Regions from separate parts of the Streptomyces anatolicus genome, predicted to be linked through region 1. Evidence: riboswitches for the same ligand, from Rfam matches in the RefSeq annotation. Region 1 holds a riboswitch; each other region holds the start of a gene.

What was found. Region 1 has a riboswitch for cobalamin ahead of GKQ77_RS08855 (ribonucleoside-diphosphate reductase subunit alpha). Riboswitches for the same ligand answer to the same signal wherever they lie in the genome.
Region 2: it holds a riboswitch for cobalamin, as region 1 does, so the genes downstream of both, GKQ77_RS21025 (CbtB domain-containing protein) here and GKQ77_RS08855 (ribonucleoside-diphosphate reductase subunit alpha) in region 1, are expected to answer to the same signal.
Region 3: it holds a riboswitch for cobalamin, as region 1 does, so the genes downstream of both, GKQ77_RS08955 (ABC transporter substrate-binding protein) here and GKQ77_RS08855 (ribonucleoside-diphosphate reductase subunit alpha) in region 1, are expected to answer to the same signal.
Region 4: it holds a riboswitch for cobalamin, as region 1 does, so the genes downstream of both, GKQ77_RS16980 (cobalamin biosynthesis protein) here and GKQ77_RS08855 (ribonucleoside-diphosphate reductase subunit alpha) in region 1, are expected to answer to the same signal.

Annotation. Positions count from the first base shown of each region.
Region 1 covers NZ_WMBF01000060.1:6,107-11,074, reverse strand. Annotated here, with positions in the region: gene mctP (monocarboxylate uptake permease MctP) at 1-649, shown strand, start outside; gene GKQ77_RS08860 (GNAT family N-acetyltransferase) at 750-1,244, shown strand; cobalamin riboswitch at 1,347-1,469, shown strand; gene GKQ77_RS08855 (ribonucleoside-diphosphate reductase subunit alpha) at 1,602-4,007, shown strand; gene GKQ77_RS08850 (ribonucleotide-diphosphate reductase subunit beta) at 4,007-4,968, shown strand, end outside.
Region 2 covers NZ_WMBF01000254.1:48-5,015, forward strand. Annotated here, with positions in the region: gene GKQ77_RS21010 (hypothetical protein) at 31-579, shown strand; gene GKQ77_RS21015 (class F sortase) at 596-1,267, shown strand; gene GKQ77_RS21020 (CbtA family protein) at 1,280-2,047, opposite strand; gene GKQ77_RS21025 (CbtB domain-containing protein) at 2,071-2,292, opposite strand; cobalamin riboswitch at 2,327-2,447, opposite strand; gene GKQ77_RS21030 (GAF and ANTAR domain-containing protein) at 2,826-3,584, opposite strand; gene GKQ77_RS21035 (glycoside hydrolase family 6 protein) at 3,769-4,800, shown strand; gene glxA (radical copper oxidase GlxA) at 4,887-4,968, opposite strand, start outside.
Region 3 covers NZ_WMBF01000061.1:6,422-11,389, forward strand. Annotated here, with positions in the region: gene GKQ77_RS08940 (DUF2017 domain-containing protein) at 1-221, shown strand, start outside; gene GKQ77_RS08945 (amino acid permease) at 594-2,096, shown strand; gene GKQ77_RS08950 (M67 family metallopeptidase) at 2,186-2,608, shown strand; cobalamin riboswitch at 2,613-2,733, shown strand; gene GKQ77_RS08955 (ABC transporter substrate-binding protein) at 2,779-3,741, shown strand; gene GKQ77_RS08960 (FecCD family ABC transporter permease) at 3,858-4,874, shown strand; gene GKQ77_RS08965 (ABC transporter ATP-binding protein) at 4,871-4,968, shown strand, end outside.
Region 4 covers NZ_WMBF01000169.1:1,094-6,061, forward strand. Annotated here, with positions in the region: gene GKQ77_RS16960 (alpha/beta hydrolase family protein) at 1-300, opposite strand, end outside; gene GKQ77_RS16965 (class II aldolase/adducin family protein) at 398-1,075, opposite strand; gene GKQ77_RS16970 (inorganic phosphate transporter) at 1,379-2,680, shown strand; gene GKQ77_RS16975 (hypothetical protein) at 2,693-2,923, shown strand; cobalamin riboswitch at 3,045-3,191, shown strand; gene GKQ77_RS16980 (cobalamin biosynthesis protein) at 3,299-4,255, shown strand; gene GKQ77_RS16985 (cobyric acid synthase) at 4,252-4,968, shown strand, end outside.

The DNA of each region.
Region 1 (4,968 bases):
GCAGCTGTTCGAGGACATGTTCCCCGACTGGTTCACTGGCGTGGCGTTCGCGGCCATCGGCATCGGCGCGCTGGTCCCGGCGGCCATCATGTCGATCGCGGCCGCGAACCTCTTCACCCGCAACATCTACAAGGACTTCATCAGGCCCGACGCGACGCCCGCGCAGGAGACCAAGGTCTCCAAGCTGGTCTCGCTGCTGGTGAAGGTCGGCGCGCTCGCCTTCGTCCTCACCATGGACAAGACCGTCGCGATCAACTTCCAGCTCCTGGGCGGCATCTGGATCCTGCAGACGATGCCCGCGCTGGTCGGCGGCCTGTTCACGCGCTGGTTCCACCGCTGGGCGCTGCTCGCGGGCTGGGCGGTCGGCATGGTCTACGGCACGCTGGCCGCGTACGGCGTCGCCTCGCCGACGCAGAAGCACTTCGGCGGATCCTCCGATACGATCCCGGGCATCGGTGAGATCGGCTACATCGGCCTCACCGCCTTCGTCCTGAACGTGATCGTCACCGTGGTCCTCACCTTCGCCCTGAAGGCGCTGAAGGCCCCGGAGGGCATCGACGAGACCTCTCCCGGGGACTACACCGCGGACGCGGGCGACCCCGGCGTCATGGAGGAGCTGCCCAAGGCGACCGCGGGCGCCGGGCACTGACCCACTCGCCGCCGCAGCGGAGGGCCGCCGGAAAGTCGGCGGCCCTCCGTCGTGAAAAATCGGCGGCCCTCCGTCGTACTCGTGTTGCACACTGCGCCGCATGGACATCACGATCAGAGAAGCACGACCCGAGGAGTACGAGGCGCTGAGCGCCCTCACCGCGCAGGCCTATCTCGCCGACGGCCACCTGGACTTCGGGGAGGACGACCCCTACCTCGCCGTGCTGCGGGACGTGCCGGGACGCGCGGCGCACGCCGAGATCCTCGTCGCCGAGGACGCGGGAAAGGTGCTCGGCGGCGTCACCTACGTCCCCTCCGGCGGGCCGATGGCCGACATCGCGGGCGTGAACGACGCGGAGATACGGATGCTCGCCACCTCCCCCGAGGCACGCGGCCGGGGCGTCGGCGAAGCGCTCGTACGGGAGTGCGTGCGACGCGCCAAGGAAGCGGGCCGCGCCTCGCTCGTACTGTCCACGCAGACGTCCATGCACGCCGCCCACCGGCTGTACGAGCGCCTCGGCTTCGTACGGACGCCTGAGCGCGACTGGCGGCCGATCGAGACGGTGCCACTGCTGACGTACGCGCTGAAGCTCTAGCCGTACGCTCTGAAACTCCAGCCATACCCGCTGAAGCTTTAGCCACCACTCCGCGAGCCGACACAAGATGTGGGTCCGCTTCAGAGGCCCGGCACAAGATGTATGCTCGTGCTCGCTGTCGCCGCAGGGGAATCCGGTGCAAGTCCGGAACTGTCCCGCAACGGTGCATGTGTACGTCTTTGGCGTACGCGGAGTCCGAGGACCTGCCGACAGTGCGCCCGAGCCATCCGGCCCGGGTGCCGACCGTCCGGGCCTCGTGGAGTGGGCCGGTGGACGCGGTACGCCGCCCTGCCCGGGTGCGCCCGTGTGCGCCCCTTCCCTCCCCCTGGCCCAGAGCCGAGCGAGGGAGTGCCCCACGTGACCATCGCGCCCGCCGAACCCGCGTCAGCGCCGTCGACGCCCACCGCCCAGGGTGCCGAAGGAACCGACGGGCCAGGGGCCGCGCTGCTGCGCACCCTGACCGACCTCACCGCCGACCTCCCCGACGCCGACCCCGGCCGGGTCGCCGCCGCCGCGCTGCGCGGCCGCTCGGCGCGCGCCGACGAGTCGGAGCTGCGGGAGCTGGCCACCGAGGCGGCGGCGGGGCTCATCTCCGAGGACCCGGCGTACTCCAAGCTGGCGGCCCGGCTCCTGTCGATCGGCATCCGCGAGGAGGCGGCCACGCAGGGCGTGCGCTCCTTCACCGACTCCGTCGCCGTCGGCCACCGCGAGGGCCTGATCGCCGACCGCACGGCGTCCTTCGTGACCGAGCACGCGGCCCGGCTCGACGCGCTGGTGGAGGCCGCGCTCGCCGACGGCGCCGACTTCCGCTTCGAGTACTTCGGACTGCGCACCCTGCACAGCCGCTATCTGCTGCGCCACCCGATCACCCGTCAGGTCATCGAGGCCCCGCAGCACTTCATGCTGCGCGTGGCGAGCGGCCTCGCGGAGGACGGCAGCGAGCGCGCGCTCGACGAGGTCGCCTCGCTGTACCGCCTGATGAGCCGCCTGGACTATCTGCCGTCCTCGCCGACGCTCTTCAACTCCGGCACCCGGCACCCCCAGATGTCCTCCTGCTACCTCCTCGACTCCCCGCTGGACGAGCTGGACTCGATCTACGACCGCTACCACCAGGTCGCGCGGCTCTCCAAGCACGCGGGCGGCATCGGACTCTCGTACTCGCGCATCCGTTCCCGGGGTTCGCTGATCCGGGGCACGAACGGGCACTCGAACGGCATCGTGCCGTTCCTGAAGACCCTGGACGCCTCGGTCGCCGCCGTGAACCAGGGCGGCCGGCGCAAGGGCGCGGCCGCCGTCTACCTGGAGACCTGGCACTCCGACATCGAGGAGTTCCTGGAGCTGCGCGACAACACCGGTGAGGACGCGCGCCGCACGCACAACCTCAACCTCGCGCACTGGATCCCGGACGAGTTCATGCGCCGGGTCGCCGCCGACCAGGACTGGTCGCTGTTCTCCCCGGCCGACGTGCCCGAGCTGGTCGACCTGTGGGGCGAAAAGTTCGACGCCGCCTACCGCGCCGCGGAGGCCGCCGGCCTCGCGAAGAAGACCATCCCGGCCCGCGACCTGTACGGCCGCATGATGCGCACCCTCGCGCAGACCGGCAACGGCTGGATGACGTTCAAGGACGCCGCCAACCGCACCGCCAACCAGACCGCCGAGCCCGGCCACACCGTGCACTCCTCGAACCTCTGCACGGAGATCCTGGAGGTGACCGACGACGGCGAGACGGCGGTCTGCAACCTCGGCTCGGTGAACCTCGGGGCGTTCGTGGACCAGGCGAGCGGCGACATCGACTGGGAGCGTCTGGACGAGACCGTCCGCACCGCCGTCACCTTCCTCGACCGCGTCGTCGACATCAACTTCTACCCGACCGAGCAGGCCGGGCGCTCCAACGCCAAGTGGCGCCCGGTGGGTCTCGGCGCGATGGGCCTGCAGGACGTCTTCTTCCAGCTGAAGCTGCCCTTCGACTCCCCCGAGGCGCGCGCCCTCTCCACCCGTATCGCCGAGCGGATCATGCTCGCCGCGTACGAGGCATCGGCCGGCCTCGCCGAGCGCCACGGCCCGCTGCCCGCCTGGGAGAAGACCCGCACCGCGCGCGGCGTGCTCCACCCCGACCACTACGGCGTCGAGCTGACCTGGCCGCAGCGGTGGGCGGCCCTGCGGGAACGTATCGCCGCGACCGGCATGCGCAACTCGCTGCTGCTCGCCATCGCGCCGACCGCCACCATCGCGTCCATCGCGGGTGTGTATGAGTGCATCGAGCCGCAGGTCTCCAACCTCTTCAAGCGCGAGACGCTCAGCGGTGAGTTCCTCCAGGTCAACGCCTATCTGGTGCAGGAGCTGAAGCGGCTCGGCGTCTGGGACGCGCAGACCCGCGAGGCGCTGCGCGAGGCCAACGGCTCGGTGCAGGGCTTCGGCTGGATCCCCGAGGAGGTCCGCGCGCTGTACCGCACGGCGTGGGAGATCCCGCAGCGCGGCCTGATCGACATGGCGGCCGCGCGCACGCCCTTCCTCGACCAGGCGCAGTCGCTCAACCTCTTCCTGGAGACGCCGACCATCGGCAAGCTCTCCTCGATGTACGCCTACGCCTGGCAGCGGGGCCTGAAGACCACGTACTACCTGCGCTCGCGCCCCGCCACCCGCATCGCCCGCGCGGCCGGCGGTTCGAACGCCACCGCCGCTCCCGTCCCCGCGCAGGTCACGGCCGAAGAGGCCGTCGCCTGCTCCCTGGAAAACCCCGAGTCCTGCGAGGCCTGCCAGTAATGTCCAGCACCACCAACTCCGAGAAGAACCTCCTCGACCCGGGCTTCGAGCTGACCCTGCGCCCCATGCGCTACCCGGACTTCTACGAGCGCTACCGGGACGCGATCAAGAACACCTGGACGGTGGAGGAGGTCGACCTCCACTCGGACGTCGCCGACCTGGCGAAGATGACGCCCGAGGAGCAGCACCTGATCGGCCGGCTGGTCGCGTTCTTCGCGACCGGTGACTCGATCGTCTCCAACAACCTGGTGCTCACGCTCTACAAGCACATCAACTCCCCCGAGGCGCGGCTGTACTTGAGCCGTCAGCTCTTCGAGGAGGCCGTGCACGTCCAGTTCTATCTGACGCTGCTCGACACGTATCTGCCCGACCCCGAGGACCGGGCGGCCGCGTTCGACGCGGTGGAGGAGATCCCCTCGATCCGCGAGAAGGCGCAGTTCTGCTTCAAGTGGATGGACTCGGTCGAGAAGCTGGACCGCCTGGAGACCCAGGCCGACCGCCGCCGCTTCCTGCTCAACCTCATCTGCTTCGCCGCGTGCATCGAGGGCCTCTTCTTCTACGGGGCGTTCGCCTACGTCTACTGGTTCCGCAGCCGGGGCCTGCTGCACGGCCTCGCGACCGGCACGAACTGGGTGTTCCGCGACGAGACGATGCACATGAGCTTCGCCTTCGACGTGGTGGACACGGTCCGCAAGGAGGAGCCCGAGCTGTTCGACGACGCGCTCCAGACGCAGGTCACGGACATGCTGAAGGAGGCCGTCGAGGCCGAGCTGCAGTTCGCCCGCGATCTGTGCGGCGACGGTCTGCCGGGCATGAACACCGACTCGATGCGCGCCTACCTGGAGTGCGTCGCCGACCAGCGCCTCCAGCGCCTCGGCTTCGCGCCGGTCTACGGCTCGGAGAACCCGTTCTCCTTCATGGAGCTGCAGGGCGTGCAGGAGCTGACCAACTTCTTCGAGCG
Region 2 (4,968 bases), on a different contig from region 1:
GCGTGAACCTCGAGGTACAGGAGGTTCACGATGCGTATATGTACCCTCGCTCTTCGTGCGGGCGCGATAGCCCTCGCGCTGGCCCTCGCGGGGCCCGCGACCGGCGCCCAGGGCCATGAGGACGGGGCCGTACGGGCCACCGTCACCCCCGCGGAGGCCCCCGCCGGAACCGGCGTGGAGGTCAGCGTCTCGGGGTGCGAAGGCACCACCGGGTCCGCCGGGTCCGGGGCCTTCGAGGGGGACGCCGAGCTGACCGGGGGCGACGGCGGCAAGAACTCCCTGAACGGCAAGGCCAAGCTCAGGAGCGGGCTCTCCGGCTCGTACGAGGTCACCGTCATCTGTGACGGCCACCCCCACCAGCGCACCGGCACGGTCCGCGTGATCCAGCGCAACCCGGAGCCGGTCTCCCCGGTACGGGCCGGCGGCGGCGGCACCGCGCGCTTCCCCTCGGTCGCCTCCGCCGGCGCCGACGAGGCGGGCCCCGGCACCCCGCACGCCGTGGTCGGCCTGGTACTCGCCGGAGCCGCGGCGGTCGCCGTGGCGTTCCGCGGCATCCGCCGCCGCAGCCGCTCCGAGTGACGGAAGGGCCGGGACGATGTCCGGCGGCGCTGAACGCCCGCCCGGGACCGGACGCCTCCGTACGGGCCTCGCCTGGGCCGCCCTCCTGGCGGGCCTGGGCCTATGGGGCGCCCAGATCGCGGACCTGCGCGCCGGCCTCTCCGCGCCCGCGAACGGCGACGCGGCGGCAGTCGGCCGCCCCCTCGGAAACGTCGAACTCCCGCCCGCCCACGAGCCGTTGGCCCCCGCACGGCCCCGGCACGTCGAGGTGCAGTCCCTGGAGGTCGCCGCCCCCGTCACCGCCCGGGGCCTGGACCCCGAAGGCGCCATCGACCCACCGCCGTACACCCAGGCGGACACCGTCGGCTGGTACGGCGGGGGCACCCGCCCCGGCGCCCCGGGCGCCGCCCTCTTCGTCGGCCACGTCGACACGCGGACCGAGCCCGCGGTCTTCTACGACCTCAGCGCGATGCGCCCCGGCGAGAAGATCGACGTGAGCCGCGACGACGGCACGGTCGCGGAGTTCACCGTCGACGACGTCCAGGTCGTCACCCGCGACCGCTTCGACGCGAGGAAGGCGTACGGCCCCCACGAGGGGGGCCGCGCCGAACTGCGCCTCATCACCTGCGGCGGCGTCTTCGACAGAGCCACCGGCACCTACACGGCCAACGTGATCGTCTCGGCGTACCTCACCGGAGTACGGGGGTAGCGCGGCGCTACCTCACGGGAGTACGGGCGTCGCGCGGCCCGCCGCCGACGGTCTGAGCGCCGCCCGCAGACCGAGCCCGCCGAAGACCGCCGCGAACACCGCCCACAGCAGCGCGTGCGAACCGAGCGACAGCATGCGGAACTCCCACAGCAGCGTCGCGTCCACCGGGACCGGGTCCGGGTTCCCCGGGAGCAGGAACAGCACCGCGAGGACGACGACGGCCGTGAGCGCCACCGCCAGGTGCCGCACCGGTTCGGGGCGCGCCGACAGACGTACGTACACCTGTCGTACGAGGAACATGCCGAGGACGCCGATGGCGACCGCGGCGAGCCACAGCGCCTGGCGGTCGCCGACGGTTCCCGCGTCGCCGACGCCCGGCGGGTTCGCCGGATAGCGCAGGCCGGGCAGGAGGGAGACGGCGAGGAAGGCCGCCGCGGAGAAGGCCAGCGCGCGCGGCCAGGGACTGGCGGCCGGATCCCGGCGGTGCACCGCCGCGTACGCGACGGCGAAGAGGACGCCGAGGGCGAGCCCCGCGACGACCGCGGTGACCACGAGGCCGCCGTGCTGCGTGGAGCGGCTGAACAGCTCCTCGTGGTGCTGGACGGCCTGCGCCGCGCCGTGCGCGTGCTCCTCGGCGGCCGAGCGCTTCTCCTCGGCGCGGATGGCGCGGTCCATCAGGGGTTCGGCGAGCAGCAGCGAGAAGAGACCGGCGGTGAGGCCCGCCGCCCCTCCCGCCAGCAGACCGCGCCCGAGCAGGGGGAGTACGGGGGAAGAGTGCATGGTGCTTGTGCCCGTCCGCCCGGTCAGTGGCACGGGGCACCGAAGAGGTGCCGGCCGTCGTGCGCGAACTCGTGCAGATAGTCGCCGGTCGCCGAGATCAGCGTGCCGTTGTCGAGGAACACGGCGTAGAGCGCGACCAGCGCGAGGATCGCGGCGGCCGAGGCGATCAGCCAGTCGCGGGTCTGTGTCACGGCGGCCTGGCTCGCCGTGGTGTCGGTGTGCGGCGCTGCGGAGTGCAGGGACATACCGGTGGGCCTCCTTCTGGGGTTTCCACGCCCCATGGCAGGAGGACGACGGTTCAGTTCCTGACTTCCGCGCACGCTCGTCGCGTGCGGGTCACAGTGGCGGGACCGTCCCGGATTCGCACCGGGTTCCTGTCAACCGTCGCCTCGATGTATGGACTTGTCGTCTCGGAGAGTCCCAGCACGTCAGGGGGGCTGTCAACACCCCTCGGGAGGCCCCCGCGGCACGGGGCGGACCGGCGGTCCCGGCCCGATCGGCGGCCCGCTCCCCCCTGAGCCACCGACCGGGCTGGTCCTCGACCGCGCGCGCACGAGCTGCGGGAGGAACCCGGCGCCGGCGCGGGAGGTTCACGGCCATTCCGGAATGGGGGAATGACCGAGAAGGCCGGGGGCTTGGGCCGTGCGACAGACTCTAGGACGAATGAGCGCGTCGGCCTAGAGGGATCCGGAGTCCGGATATCGCCAATTCGCCCCTCCCTTTCGCGCCGGGCTTCCCCGCGTTCCGCCCCGGGCTTCCCGCCGCGGGGGCCGTTTTCTCAGGAAGACGCCGACCGGTCCTTCCGGAGCACTTCACCGTCGAGCGTTCTCTTGATCACCTGAACGGCGACCATGTCGATGACCTGCCGTTCCCTGCGCGCATAACGCCGTAACGCCTCAAATGCCTCGTCCATACCGGTGTTCCAGCGCTCGGCGAGCATGCCTTTGGCCTGTTCTATGCGAATACGACTGTCCAGCGCCCTCTGGAGCTGCTGGGTGAGCGTCAGGTACCGCGCGTGGGTGCGGTGATGGGCCAGCCCCACCGCGGCGGCGTCGGCAAGCACCTGGGTGATCCGCAACTCCACTTCCGCGCAGGCCTTTTGCTGTGCGTGCGATACGAAGACATTCAGTACGCCGAGCGTCGAACTGCCGTGCCGCAGCGGCACCGCGAAGGTCTGCGCGACGCCGTGCTCACCGGCCCGCTCGGCAAACGCCGGCCAGCGGGCCGACGCGTCGTGGGAGTCGACACGCACCGGCGGCACGGGCTCGCCGGTCCCGAGGCTGTCGAGGCACGGCCCGTCCTGCCGCTGGACCGCCAACAGGGCGCGCACCGCTTCCTGTTGGCGGCTGCCGGGAATGAGGCGGACGCCGTCACCCCCGTCCGCGTACAGCACGCCGGCGCCCTGCGCGTCGAGCAGCTCCACTGAACGGTCCGACACCCGGCGCAGATGGCGCTCAGGGTCGAAGTCGTCGGTCAGCGTGTCCGCGGCCTCCACCAGAACTTCCGCGAGCCGCAGTGCGCATGGGCGGTCCCCCATGACCCTCTCTCCTCCACTCCCCGCGGACTGCGCCTACCCGGCCGCGGCGCGGCGGTAACGCGCCCCGCGGCACCTCTCGGTAACAGCTCTCCTACAGCTCTCTCCGCCCGACGGACGACCCTCGTGGACACAGTGTCCTTATGTCAGGATTGGGATACGGACAGTGCACCCGAGGGGGGACTGGATGTACCGAAAAGGCACAGGTCGCGGACGTGGTTTCGCGGCCCGGGGGGTGCGGACGGGAGTGGCGCTGGCGGGGGCCGCGCTGCTCCTCTCCGGGTGTTCCTCCGGCGGTGACCCGGAGGGGGAGACGTCGGGTACGCCGGTGAAGCAGCAGCCCAAGAAAGAAGACCCCTACTGGGTCAACCCGGAGGGGAACGCGGCCAAGCAGGTCGCCGCCTATGAGAAGGACGGCGAGAAGGACGACGCCGAACTGGTCCGGAAGATCGCCGAGCAGCCCGTCGCCGAGTGGCTCGTCCCGGAGAACGCGCAGGACCAGGCGCGCGGCTTCACCGAGGCCGCCGAAAAGGCCGACAGGGACGCCCTGTTGGTGCTCTACAACATCCCGCACCGCGACTGCGGCCAGTACTCCGGCGGCGGCGCGGCCGACGGCGACGCCTACCGCGCATTCGTCGACGAGGTAGCCAAGGGCATCGGCGACCGCCGCGCCACGGTCATCCTGGAACCGGACGCGGTGCTGCACATGGTCGACAACTGCACGCCCGAGCAGTTCCACGAGGAGCGGTACGACCTGCTCAGGGGCGCCATCGACAAGCTCAACTCCCTGAAGAACACGAAGGTGTACCTGGACGCGGGCAACGCGGGCTGGCAGAACCCCGACTCGCTCTGGGAGCCCCTGAAGCGGTCCGGTGTCGAGGAGGCCGACGGTTTCTCGGTGAACGTATCCAACTTCCAGACCACCGAGGCGAGTACGGAGTTCGGCAAGAAGCTCTCGGCGAAGGTCGGCGACAAGCCGTTCGTCATCGACACGGGCCGCAACGGCAACGGCCCTTACGACAAGGGCAAGGACCCCTGGTGCAACCCGCCGGGCCGGGCGCTCGGCGAAACCCCCACGACGAAGACCGACGACCCGCTCGTCGACGCCTACCTCTGGGTCAAACGCCCGGGCGAATCAGACGGAACGTGCAGGGGCGGCCCGAAGGCGGGCGAGTGGTGGCCGGAGTACGCGCTCGGCCTCGCAAAAAACGCTGGCTGAGGGGAGCGCCCCGCAAGGGGCGCGGGGAACTGCGCGCTCAGCCCACGGAAAGCCGCAGTTCCCCACGCACCTCACCAATTCGACCTCTACGGGACGCGAACCCACCGAGCCCGACTCGGAGTCCCCTGATCATCCGTAACGAAAAGCATGTACCACCCGGACTCCACC
Region 3 (4,968 bases), on a different contig from region 1:
GCGGAGCTGTCCTGAAACTGTCGGTCGAGGAGTCCCGGCACTGGCTCGGGGCGCTCAACGACCTCCGCCTCGCGATCGGCACCCGCCTCGAGGTCACCGACGAGGACGACGCCGATCTGCTCTACCGGCTCCCCGACTCCGACCCCCGCAAGCCGATGGTGATGGCCTACCTCTGGCTGGGCGGTCTGCAAGAGACGCTGGTCGGGACCTTGCTGGAGTGAGTCGGGCCGGAAACCGGTGCATATGACAGCGAGATTTGCTGTACTGGACACCTTCCGTTCACGTGGCGGTCCGTTCGCTCAGCGGATGCTCAAATCCGGATAACGATCCCGTCACTTCATTGCCCACATTTACTGCGGGAAGAGACCTTTGTCCGCTTCTCCCTGTGGGCTGCGTCACAGGTGGCTGATTCCCTCACTGTTGCGGCCGTGATAAATCTTCACGACCGCTCGGTGACGCCACCCATGTCACCGAGAGCGCTCGGGCCGGCAGACCGCCGGTAGCACTCCATAGGTATCCGGGGGGATCAGGACCTGATCCGCAGCCATCAACGCGAAACGCGGGCGCGGATCAGCATGGAGAAAGGCGTCACCATGACCTCAGTGCAGGTCGAAGAGCAGCACGACGGGCACGACGGCAATGGTGCCGTGCAGGCCGCAGGCGGGCCGTCCGGCGAGGGCGAGGGCTACCAGCGCGGTCTGGGGGCCCGGCAGATCCAGATGATCGCGATCGGCGGTGCCATCGGCACCGGCCTGTTCCTCGGCGCGGGCAAGGCCATTCACAAGGCCGGCCCCAGCCTCATCCTGGCGTACGCCATCGCGGGCCTCGTCATCTTCTTCATCATGCGGGCGCTCGGCGAGCTCCTCATGTACCGCGCCGTGTCGGGCTCCTTCTCGGAGTACGCACGCGAATTCATGGGCCCGTTCTTCGGGTTCGTGACCGGCTGGACGTACTGGCTCTTCTGGGTCGTCACCGGCATCACCGAAGTCACAGCGGCCGCCCAGTACATGCAGTACTGGACACACAACTCGTTCCCACAATGGGCATACGCCCTTGTCTTCACGGTCATCCTGTACGGCGCGAACCTCATCTCCGTGAAGCTCTTCGGTGAGCTGGAGTTCTGGTTCTCGATGGTCAAGGTCACCGCCATCATCGGCATGATCCTGATCTGCGTCGGCATCCTCACCATCGGCTTCTCCGACGCCGGTGACACCGCGACCGTGGCCCACCTGTGGAACCAGGGCGGCTTCTTCCCGAACGGCATCGGCTCGACGCTGATGACGCTCCAGATCGTGATGTTCGCCTTCCTCGCCGTCGAGCTGGTCGGCGTCACCGCGGGCGAGTCCAAGGACCCGAAGACCGTCCTGCCCAAGGCCATCAACACCGTGCCGTGGCGCATCGCCGTCTTCTACGTCGGCGCGCTGATCATGATCTTGTCGGTCGTGCCGTGGACGCACTTCCAGCCCGGTGTCTCGCCGTTCGTCGCGGCCTTCGAGAAGATGGGTCTGGGCGTCGGCGCCGCGATCGTGAACTTCGTGGTCCTCACCGCCGCGCTCTCCTCCTGCAACTCCGGCATGTACTCCACCGGCCGCATGCTGCGCGACCTGGCGCTCAACGGCCAGGGTCCGAAGCTCTTCACCAGGCTCACGAAGAACGGCCTGCCGCTGCTCGGCACCACGTTCTCCGCCGCGTTCATGCTGGTCGGCGTCTGGATCAACTACCAGTGGCCGGGTGAGGCGTTCAACTACGTCGTCTCCTTCGCGACCATCTCCGGCATGTGGGCCTGGATCATGATCCTGGCCTGCCAGATCCGCTACCGCCGCAAGGCCGACCGCGGCGAGCTGCCGCAGTCCACCTTCCGGGCCCCGGGCGCCCCGTACACCAGCTGGTTCGCCCTGCTCTTCATCGGCATGGTCATCGTGATGATGGGCGTCGACAAGGACGCGCGCATCTCGCTGTACGCCGCCCCCGTCTGGGCCGCGATCCTCGGGGTCACCTACCTGGTCCTCAAGAGCCGCAACCCGGAGGCCGCCGCGTTCAACAAGCGCAAGGTCGGCACCGCCGCCTCCGAGACCGAGCCGGTCACCAAGGACTGACACCCGCCCCTCGGGGCACCTGTCCAGCATTCGGGCCCGCCCGTACCACACTTCGGTACGGCGCGGGCCCTCTGCTTATCCTGACTGCCATGCTGACCATCACCCAGGCCCTCCACGACCAGATCGTCGCGCACGCGCGCCAGGACCACCCCGACGAGGCGTGCGGCGTGATCGCGGGCCCGGCGGGCACCGGCCGCCCCGAGCGGTTCATCCCGATGCTGAACGCCGCGCGCTCGCCCACGTTCTACGAGTTCGACTCGGGTGACCTGCTCAAGCTCTACCGCGAGATGGACGACCGCGACGAGGAGCCGGTGGTCATCTACCACTCGCACACCGCGACCGAGGCCTACCCCTCCCGCACCGACATCAGCTACGCCAACGAGCCCGGCGCCCACTACCTCCTGGTCTCCACCGCGGACACCGACGGAGCGGGCCCCTTCCAATTCCGTTCGTTCCGGATCGTCGAGGGCCAGGTCACCGAGGAAGAGGTGCGGGTCGTACAGGCATACTGACCCCGACATCTTCGAGGCGGCAGGAGCCAGGAAGCCGGTGCGAACCCGGCACGGTCCCGCCACTGTGACCCCACCCCCATCCCGGGGCGGGGGAGTCAGGAACTGACCTGCCGCCTTCTCTCCACACCACGCAGGGGACGCGGAAATCCCCTCAAGGAGGCAGTTCAGCCATGTCCCGCGCCCTACGCGTACTCACCACCGCGGCCCTGCTCGCCCCGCTCGCCGCCTGCGGCTCGTCCGGCCCCGCCGACTCCGGCAAGCCCGCCGCCAAGGCCGCCGGATTCCCGTACACCGTCACCAACTGCGGTGTGCGCACGACGTACGACGCACCCCCCAAGCGGGCCGTCACCATGAACCAGCACGTCACCGAGGTGATGCTGGAACTCGGCCTCAAGGACCGCCTCGCCGGGACCGCCTACCTCGACGACAAGGTCCTGCCGAAGTACGAGAAGGCGTACGAATCCGTTCCCGTCCTCGCCAAGGAGTACCCCTCCTACGAGAAGCTGCTCGCCGCCAACCCCGACTTCGTGTACGGCGGTTACGCCAGCGCCTTCCTCGCAGGCGACGGCCGCAGCCGCTCCGCGCTCGCCAAGTCCGGCATCAAGAGCCGCCTCAACGTCGAGGGGTGCGCGAAGCGGGCCGTCTCCATGGAGGACGTCTACCGCGAGGTGCGCGAGGTCGGCTCGACCTTCGGGGTGCGCGAGCGCGCGGACAACTGGGTGAGCGGCGCGAAGCGGGAGCTTGCCGCCACCGAGAAGAAGGCGAAGGGCGGAAAGCCGGCCTCCGTCTTCGTCTACGACAGCGGCGACAAGACGGCGTTCACGCTGGGCGGCCGGGGCATCGGCAACGACATCGTCGAGCGGGCGGGCGGCCGCAACGTCTTCGCCGACGTGGACAAGTCGTTCGGCGACGCGTCCTGGGAGAAGGTCGTCGAACGCAAGCCGGAGGTCATCGTGATCCTCGACTACGGCGCCACGACGGTCGCCCAGAAGAAGCGCCGCCTCCTCGACGACCCGGTCCTGGCGGACGTCCCCGCCATCAAGAACAAGCGCTTCGCGGTGCTCCCGCTCTCGGACGTGGTGACAGGGGTACGAGCCCCCAAGGCGGTGAAGAAGCTGGCGGCACAGCTGTGAGCACCCCCCAGCCCGTCCGGCGCCTGTCCCAGCCCGGGGGAGACCGGTTCCAGCCCGTCCGGCGTTTGAGGACGAGCCCGAAGGGCGATCAACCGAGCCACAGGGGGCGCCGCCTCCTGATCCTGACGGGACTGACCGCAGCCCTCGCGGCAGCGACCCTCGCCGGGCTGGCCCTGGGCTCGGTCAGGATCCCCCCGAGCCAGGTCCTGGACATCCTCACAGGCCACGCGGAACCCTCCCCCTTCCGCACCATCGTCCTGGACGTAAGGCTCCCCAGAGTCATCCTGGGCGCCACCGTAGGAGCCGGCCTGGCAGTCATCGGCACCGTCCTCCAGGCCCTCGTCCGCAACCCCCTCGCCGACCCGTTCCTCCTGGGCGTCTCCTCGGGCGCCTCCGTGGGCGCGGTCTCGGCGATCGTCCTCGGCGGCGTCTTCGGCCTGGGCGCAGCCCTCAGCACCGCCGTCACCATCCCCGCCGCCTCCTTCGTGGGCGCGCTCGTCTCCCTGGCCCTCGTCTACGCCCTGGCCAGAAGCGGCGGCGGAGGCTTCGCCACCGGCCGCCTGATCCTCGCCGGGGTCGCCGTCTCGTACATCCTGACCGCCCTGACCAGCCTCATCCTGGTCACCGCCGACAGCGCCGACCACCTCAAGGAAGTCCTCTACTGGACGCTCGGCGGCCTCGGCAGCGCCCGCTGGGACATGCTCGCCCTGCCCTGCGCGGTGCTCGGCGTCGGCACGGCCCTGCTGATCGCGCTGGCCCGCCCGCTCGACCTGCTGCTCGTGGGCGAGGAGGGCGCCACGGTCCTCGGCCTGGACACGGCCCGCTTCCGCGCCGCCGTCTTCGTGCTCGCCTCACTCCTGACCGGCGTACTCGTCGCGTACAGCGGCGCCATCGGCTTCGTAGGCCTGATGGTGCCGCACGCCGCCCGGCTGCTGGTGGGCGCCGCGCACCGCCCGCTGCTGCCGGTGGTGGCGCTGATGGGCGCGGTGTTCCTGGTCGTCGCCGACCTCGCCGCGCGCACGGTCGCCGCCCCGCAGGACATCCCGGTCGGCGTGCTCACCGCGCTGACCGGCGGACCGTTCTTCCTCTGGCTGCTGCGCAGGGGCCAGAGCCACGAAGGGGTGGCCACGTGACGCTGATCGTCGAGAACCTCGGGTACCGGGCCCCGGGCGGGCCGCGCCTGCTCGACGGCGTCTCACTGACCGTCGCCGAGGGCGAGACGGTCGG
Region 4 (4,968 bases), on a different contig from region 1:
TACGACGGTGTCGGCCTCGTGGGGGGCGGAGTCGAGGACGGGGCCGACGATGGCGTGGGTGCCGTTGCCGCTGAGGCCGTACGTGCCCGGGCGCAGGCTCGCGAGGGCGCGGGTCAGGGAGACCTGGCCGGCGGCCGTGGCGTGCACGGTCAGGCGGGGCTCCGTCGGCAGCGGGCGGCCCGCCGGTGCCTTGAGGGCGGCGTCGCTGGCGAACCGGCCCGCCGCGATGGCGGCCGCGGCTGTCCCCAGGGCGGCTGTGACTGCGGTGACGGCCGCTGCCGTCGCTTTGGCTGGGCGCACGGTCCCAGTGTCCGGGGCAAAGGGCCCTGGGGCCAGTGGGCGGTACTCGCCGAGTGACGCCGAGTCTCCTGAGTACCGCCGAGTGACCCCGCGCGTCTCAGGGGGACGGCTTCTGGCCGTAGCCCCTCAGCTTGTCCTGCGCCTCCCTCAGCCGCTCGGGAGAGAGAAGCGTGGGTGTGTGGCCCGGCACCGACGAGGCCGTGAGCCAGAGGCGGGACATCCACTCCAGTTGCGCCGTGCGGTCGTACGCCTGGGGCAGGGAGTCTCCGTAGGTGACCGTGCCGTGGTTCTGGAGGAGGCAGCCGGTGCGGTCGCGCAGGGCGTGGAGCATGTTCTCGGCCAGCTCCTGCGTGCCGTAGAGCGCGTAGGGGGCCACGCGGACCGGGCCGCCGAGGACGCCGGTCATGTAGTGCACCGCCGGCAGCTCGGCCACCAGTGTGGAGACGGCCGTGGCGTGTACCGCGTGGGTGTGGACCACGGCCCTCGCGTCGGTGGCGCGGTAGATCGCGAGGTGCATGGGCAGCTCGCTGGTGGGCGTGAGGTCGCCGATGACCCGCCGCCCCGCGAGGTCGACGCCGAGCGCGTCCCGCGGCCGCAGCCGGTCGTAGGGCACCCCGCTCGGCGTGACGAGGACCGTGTCGCCGACGCGTACGGAGACATTGCCCGAGGTGCCGACCACCAGGCCGTCCGCCACCGTCCTGCGGGCCGTCCCGACCAGCTCGCCCCACGCCCGCTCGACGGCGTCCCGCTCCGCGCCCTGCCGCTGCTCAGTCATGGGGCGATCCTGCCAGCCACCTCTGCGGCCCTGTCGCGGGGTGACAAGGATCTCCTCCAGGGCGCGGAGAGCCGGCCGGAGCGGGGCGCGGCAAGGGCGTCCGCGAGGGTGGTGGAAGGCGACACTCCGCCTGAATTGACGGCCTCGGCGCCCTTCTCCGTACGATCGTGATCAGTTACCTGATGGAGACGGAGCGGCGGCGCTCCACTTTGGGTCACCGCGCCGCCCGACCCAGTTCACTTTCCGTTCACCCAGGTTGCCTACGTTCCTCGTGCCACTGACGTCCAACAGAAGCCTGGGTAAATGGAACACATCACGCTTCTCCTCGGGATCGTGATCGTCACCGCTCTCGTGTTCGATTTCACGAACGGTTTCCACGACACTGCCAACGCGATGGCGACGACCATCTCGACCGGCGCTCTCAAGCCCAAGACGGCGGTGGCCATGTCCGCCGTGCTGAACCTCGTCGGAGCCTTCCTCTCCGTCGAAGTCGCCAAGACGATCTCAGGCGGCATCGTCAACGAGGACGGCCTCAAGACAGAGGTCATCTTCGCCGCGCTCGTCGGCGCGATCCTGTGGAACCTGCTGACCTGGCTGGTGGGCCTGCCCTCCAGCTCCTCCCACGCGCTCTTCGGCGGCCTCATCGGCGCCGCGGTCATGTCGATGGGCTGGTCCTCGATCAACGGCGGCACCGTCGTCACCAAGGTGCTGATCCCGGCCATAGCCGCGCCGCTCGTGGCGGGTCTCGCCGCGACGCTCGCGACGCGCCTGACGTACCGCATCGGCCGCAACACCGACACCAAGGCGACCGCCAAGGGCTACCGCTCCGGCCAGATCGCCTCCGCGGGCCTCGTCTCGCTGGCCCACGGCACGAACGACGCGCAGAAGACCATGGGCATCATCACGCTCGCCCTGGTCACCGGCGGTGTCCTCAACCCCGGCGCGAACCCCCCGATGTGGGTCATCGTCTCGGCCGGTGTGGCCATCGCCCTCGGCACCTACCTCGGCGGCTGGCGCATCATCCGCACCATGGGCAAGGGCCTCACCGACCTCCAGCCGCAGCAGGGCTTCGCCGCCCAGACCAGCGCCGCGACGGTCATCCTGGCCTCCTCGCACCTGGGCTTCTCGCTCTCCACCACCCAGTCCTGCTCCGGCGCCGTGATGGGCGCGGGCCTCGGCCGCAAGGGCGGCGTCGTCCGCTGGTCCACCGCGACTCGTATGTTCGTCGCCTGGGGCCTGACCCTGCCGGCCGCCGGCCTCGTCGGCGCGGGCGCCGAGTTCCTCACCCAGCAGGGCCCCTGGGGCATCGCGGCCACCGCCACGCTCCTGGTCGCCGGCTCGGCCGTCATCTGGACGCTCTCCCGGCGCAACGCCGTCGACCACACCAACGTCACCGACGACGACGTCCGCCGCGACGACGACACCACCGGCGCCGAGCCCGTGGGCGTCGTGACCAACGCGATCGCCGCCGTCCAGCCGCCTCCGGCGGGTCCGCTGGCCTCCGTCGGCGCCTCCGCCGACGAGCCGGTCAGGGCCACCATCGCGGCCCCCACCTCGACCACGACCGGCGCCATGGCGGACCCCGCCCGGCCCGCGACGGTATAAGGACACATCAGCATGAACATCGACTGGGCAGCTCTCGGCTCCGTCTTCGGAGTCAGCCTCGCCGTGACGGTGGCTCTCGTGGGCCTCTTCACCCTCGGCATCATCGGCCTCTCCAAGCAGGAGACGGCGTCCGCGTCGGGTGCCGGAACGGGCTCCGTGGCGCTGGCGCGCACCGGCGCGTACGCCTGCTTCGCGCTCTGCGCGGCGGCCGTGACGTACGGGATCTATCTGATCGTCGCCTGACGGCAGCGGTTTTCGGTGGGGTGCGGGACGTGGGTTCACGTCCCGCGCCCCGCTGTCGTGTGCGGGACCCGCTGTGGGGCTCCGCACACTCTCCCGCCGCAGGTCAACGGCGAGTTGACGGGCCTTCGCGGGGCGTGGTGGACTGCCGGGGCCAACTACGGCGGCAGAAGAGGAAGCCGGTGCGAATCCGGCGCGGTCCCGCCACTGTCACCGGGAAGCCACGACGCTCCCGGAAGCCAGGAACTCTCGCCGCCGATCACGTCGAACCAGGGCGCGGACACCCTGAGTGAGGACAGATCGCCATGCGCGGCCGCCCGTTGCCGGACCAGTTCCCGAGCCTCAGTGCTCCTGTGCGCACCACGACGGGCTGAGCCCATGAGTGCCGATCGCGACTTCGCGTACGGCGCCGCCGCCGGACTCCTCGGTGACCTGCTGCTCGGCGATCCCCGCCGGGGCCATCCGGTCGCCGCGTTCGGGCGTGCGGCGGGTGCCGTCGAACAAAGACTGTGGCGGGACCACCGCGGGTGGGGCGCCCTGCACGCCGTGGTCTGCGCCGGGGGCGCGGCGGGCGCCGCCGCGCTCGCCGCCCGGCTGGCACGCCGCTCCCCCGCCGCCTCCCTCGCGCTGACCGCCGCCGCGACCTGGGCCGTGGTCGGCGGGACCTCGCTCGGCCGGGAGGCGCGGGCCATCGGCGGCGCGCTCGCCGCCGGTGACATCGAGGTGGCCCGTGAGCGGCTGCCGCATCTGTGCGGACGCGATCCGCAGGCGCTGGACTCCGACGGCGTCGCGCGCGCCGTCGTCGAGTCCGTCGCCGAGAACACCTCCGACGCGGTGGTCGGGGCGCTGGTGTGGGGGGCCGTCGGCGGAGTGCCGGGGCTCGTCGCGTTCCGTGCCGTGAACACCCTCGACGCCATGGTCGGCCACAAGTCGCCCAGGTACCGCCGCTACGGCTGGGCCTCCGCCCGGCTCGACGACATCCTCGGGTGGCCGGGGGCGCGGCTCACCGCCGGGCTCGCGGCGCTGGCCGGGGAGTCACCTTCGGGGGCGGTACGAGCCTGGCGCGCGGACGCCGGCAAGCACCCGAGCCCCAACGCCGGTCCCGTCGAGGCCTCCTTCGCGGGAGCACTCGGCGTGCGGCTCGGCGGGACCCTCTCGTACGGCGGACGTGTCGAGCACCGGCCGGTCCTGAACGGGGACGGGCGGGACGTGCGCGTGGCCGACATCGAGCGGGCCGTGCGGCTCTCCCGGCGGGTGAGCTGGCTGGCGCTGGGCGTCGCGGTGACGGCCCGCCGGGTGCTCCGGCGGTCGGCGAAGTCAGGGAGAGACGTATGAGTGGCGGACTGCTGGTCGCCGGAACCACCTCGGACGCCGGGAAGAGCGTCGTCACCGCCGGGATCTGCCGGTGGCTGACCCGCAAGGGCGTGGCCGTCGCGCCGTTCAAGGCGCAGAACATGTCCCTCAACTCCTTCGTCACCCGCGAGGGGGCCGAGATCGGCCGGGCGCAGGCCATGCAGGCGCAGGCGGCCCGTGTCGAGCCGAGCGCCCTGATGAACCCCGTACTCCTCAAGCCGGGCAGCGACCGCTCAAGTCAGGTCGTGCTCATGGGCAAGCCCGTGGGCGAGATGAGTGCGCGCGGCTACCACGGGGGGCGTCAGGCCGCGCTGCTCGACACCGTCGTGGGATGCCTCGAGGAGTTGCGGGGCAGCTATGACGCCGTGATCTGTGAAGGGGCGGGCAGTCCCGCCGAGATCAATCTGCGCCGCACCGACATCGTGAACATGGGGATCGCGCGGGCCGCCCGCTTCCCCGTCCTGGTGGTCGGGGACATCGACAGGGGCGGGGTCTTCGCGTCCTTCTTCGGTACGACGGCGCTGCTGAGCGCGGCCGACCAGGAGCTGGTCGCCGGGTATCTCGTCAACAAGTTCCGGGGCGATGTCTCGCTCCTCGAACCCGGCCTCGACATGCTGCACGGGCTCACCGGGCGGCGCACGTTCGGTGTGCTGCCTTTCCGGCACGGGCTCGGCATCGACGAGGAGGACGGCCTG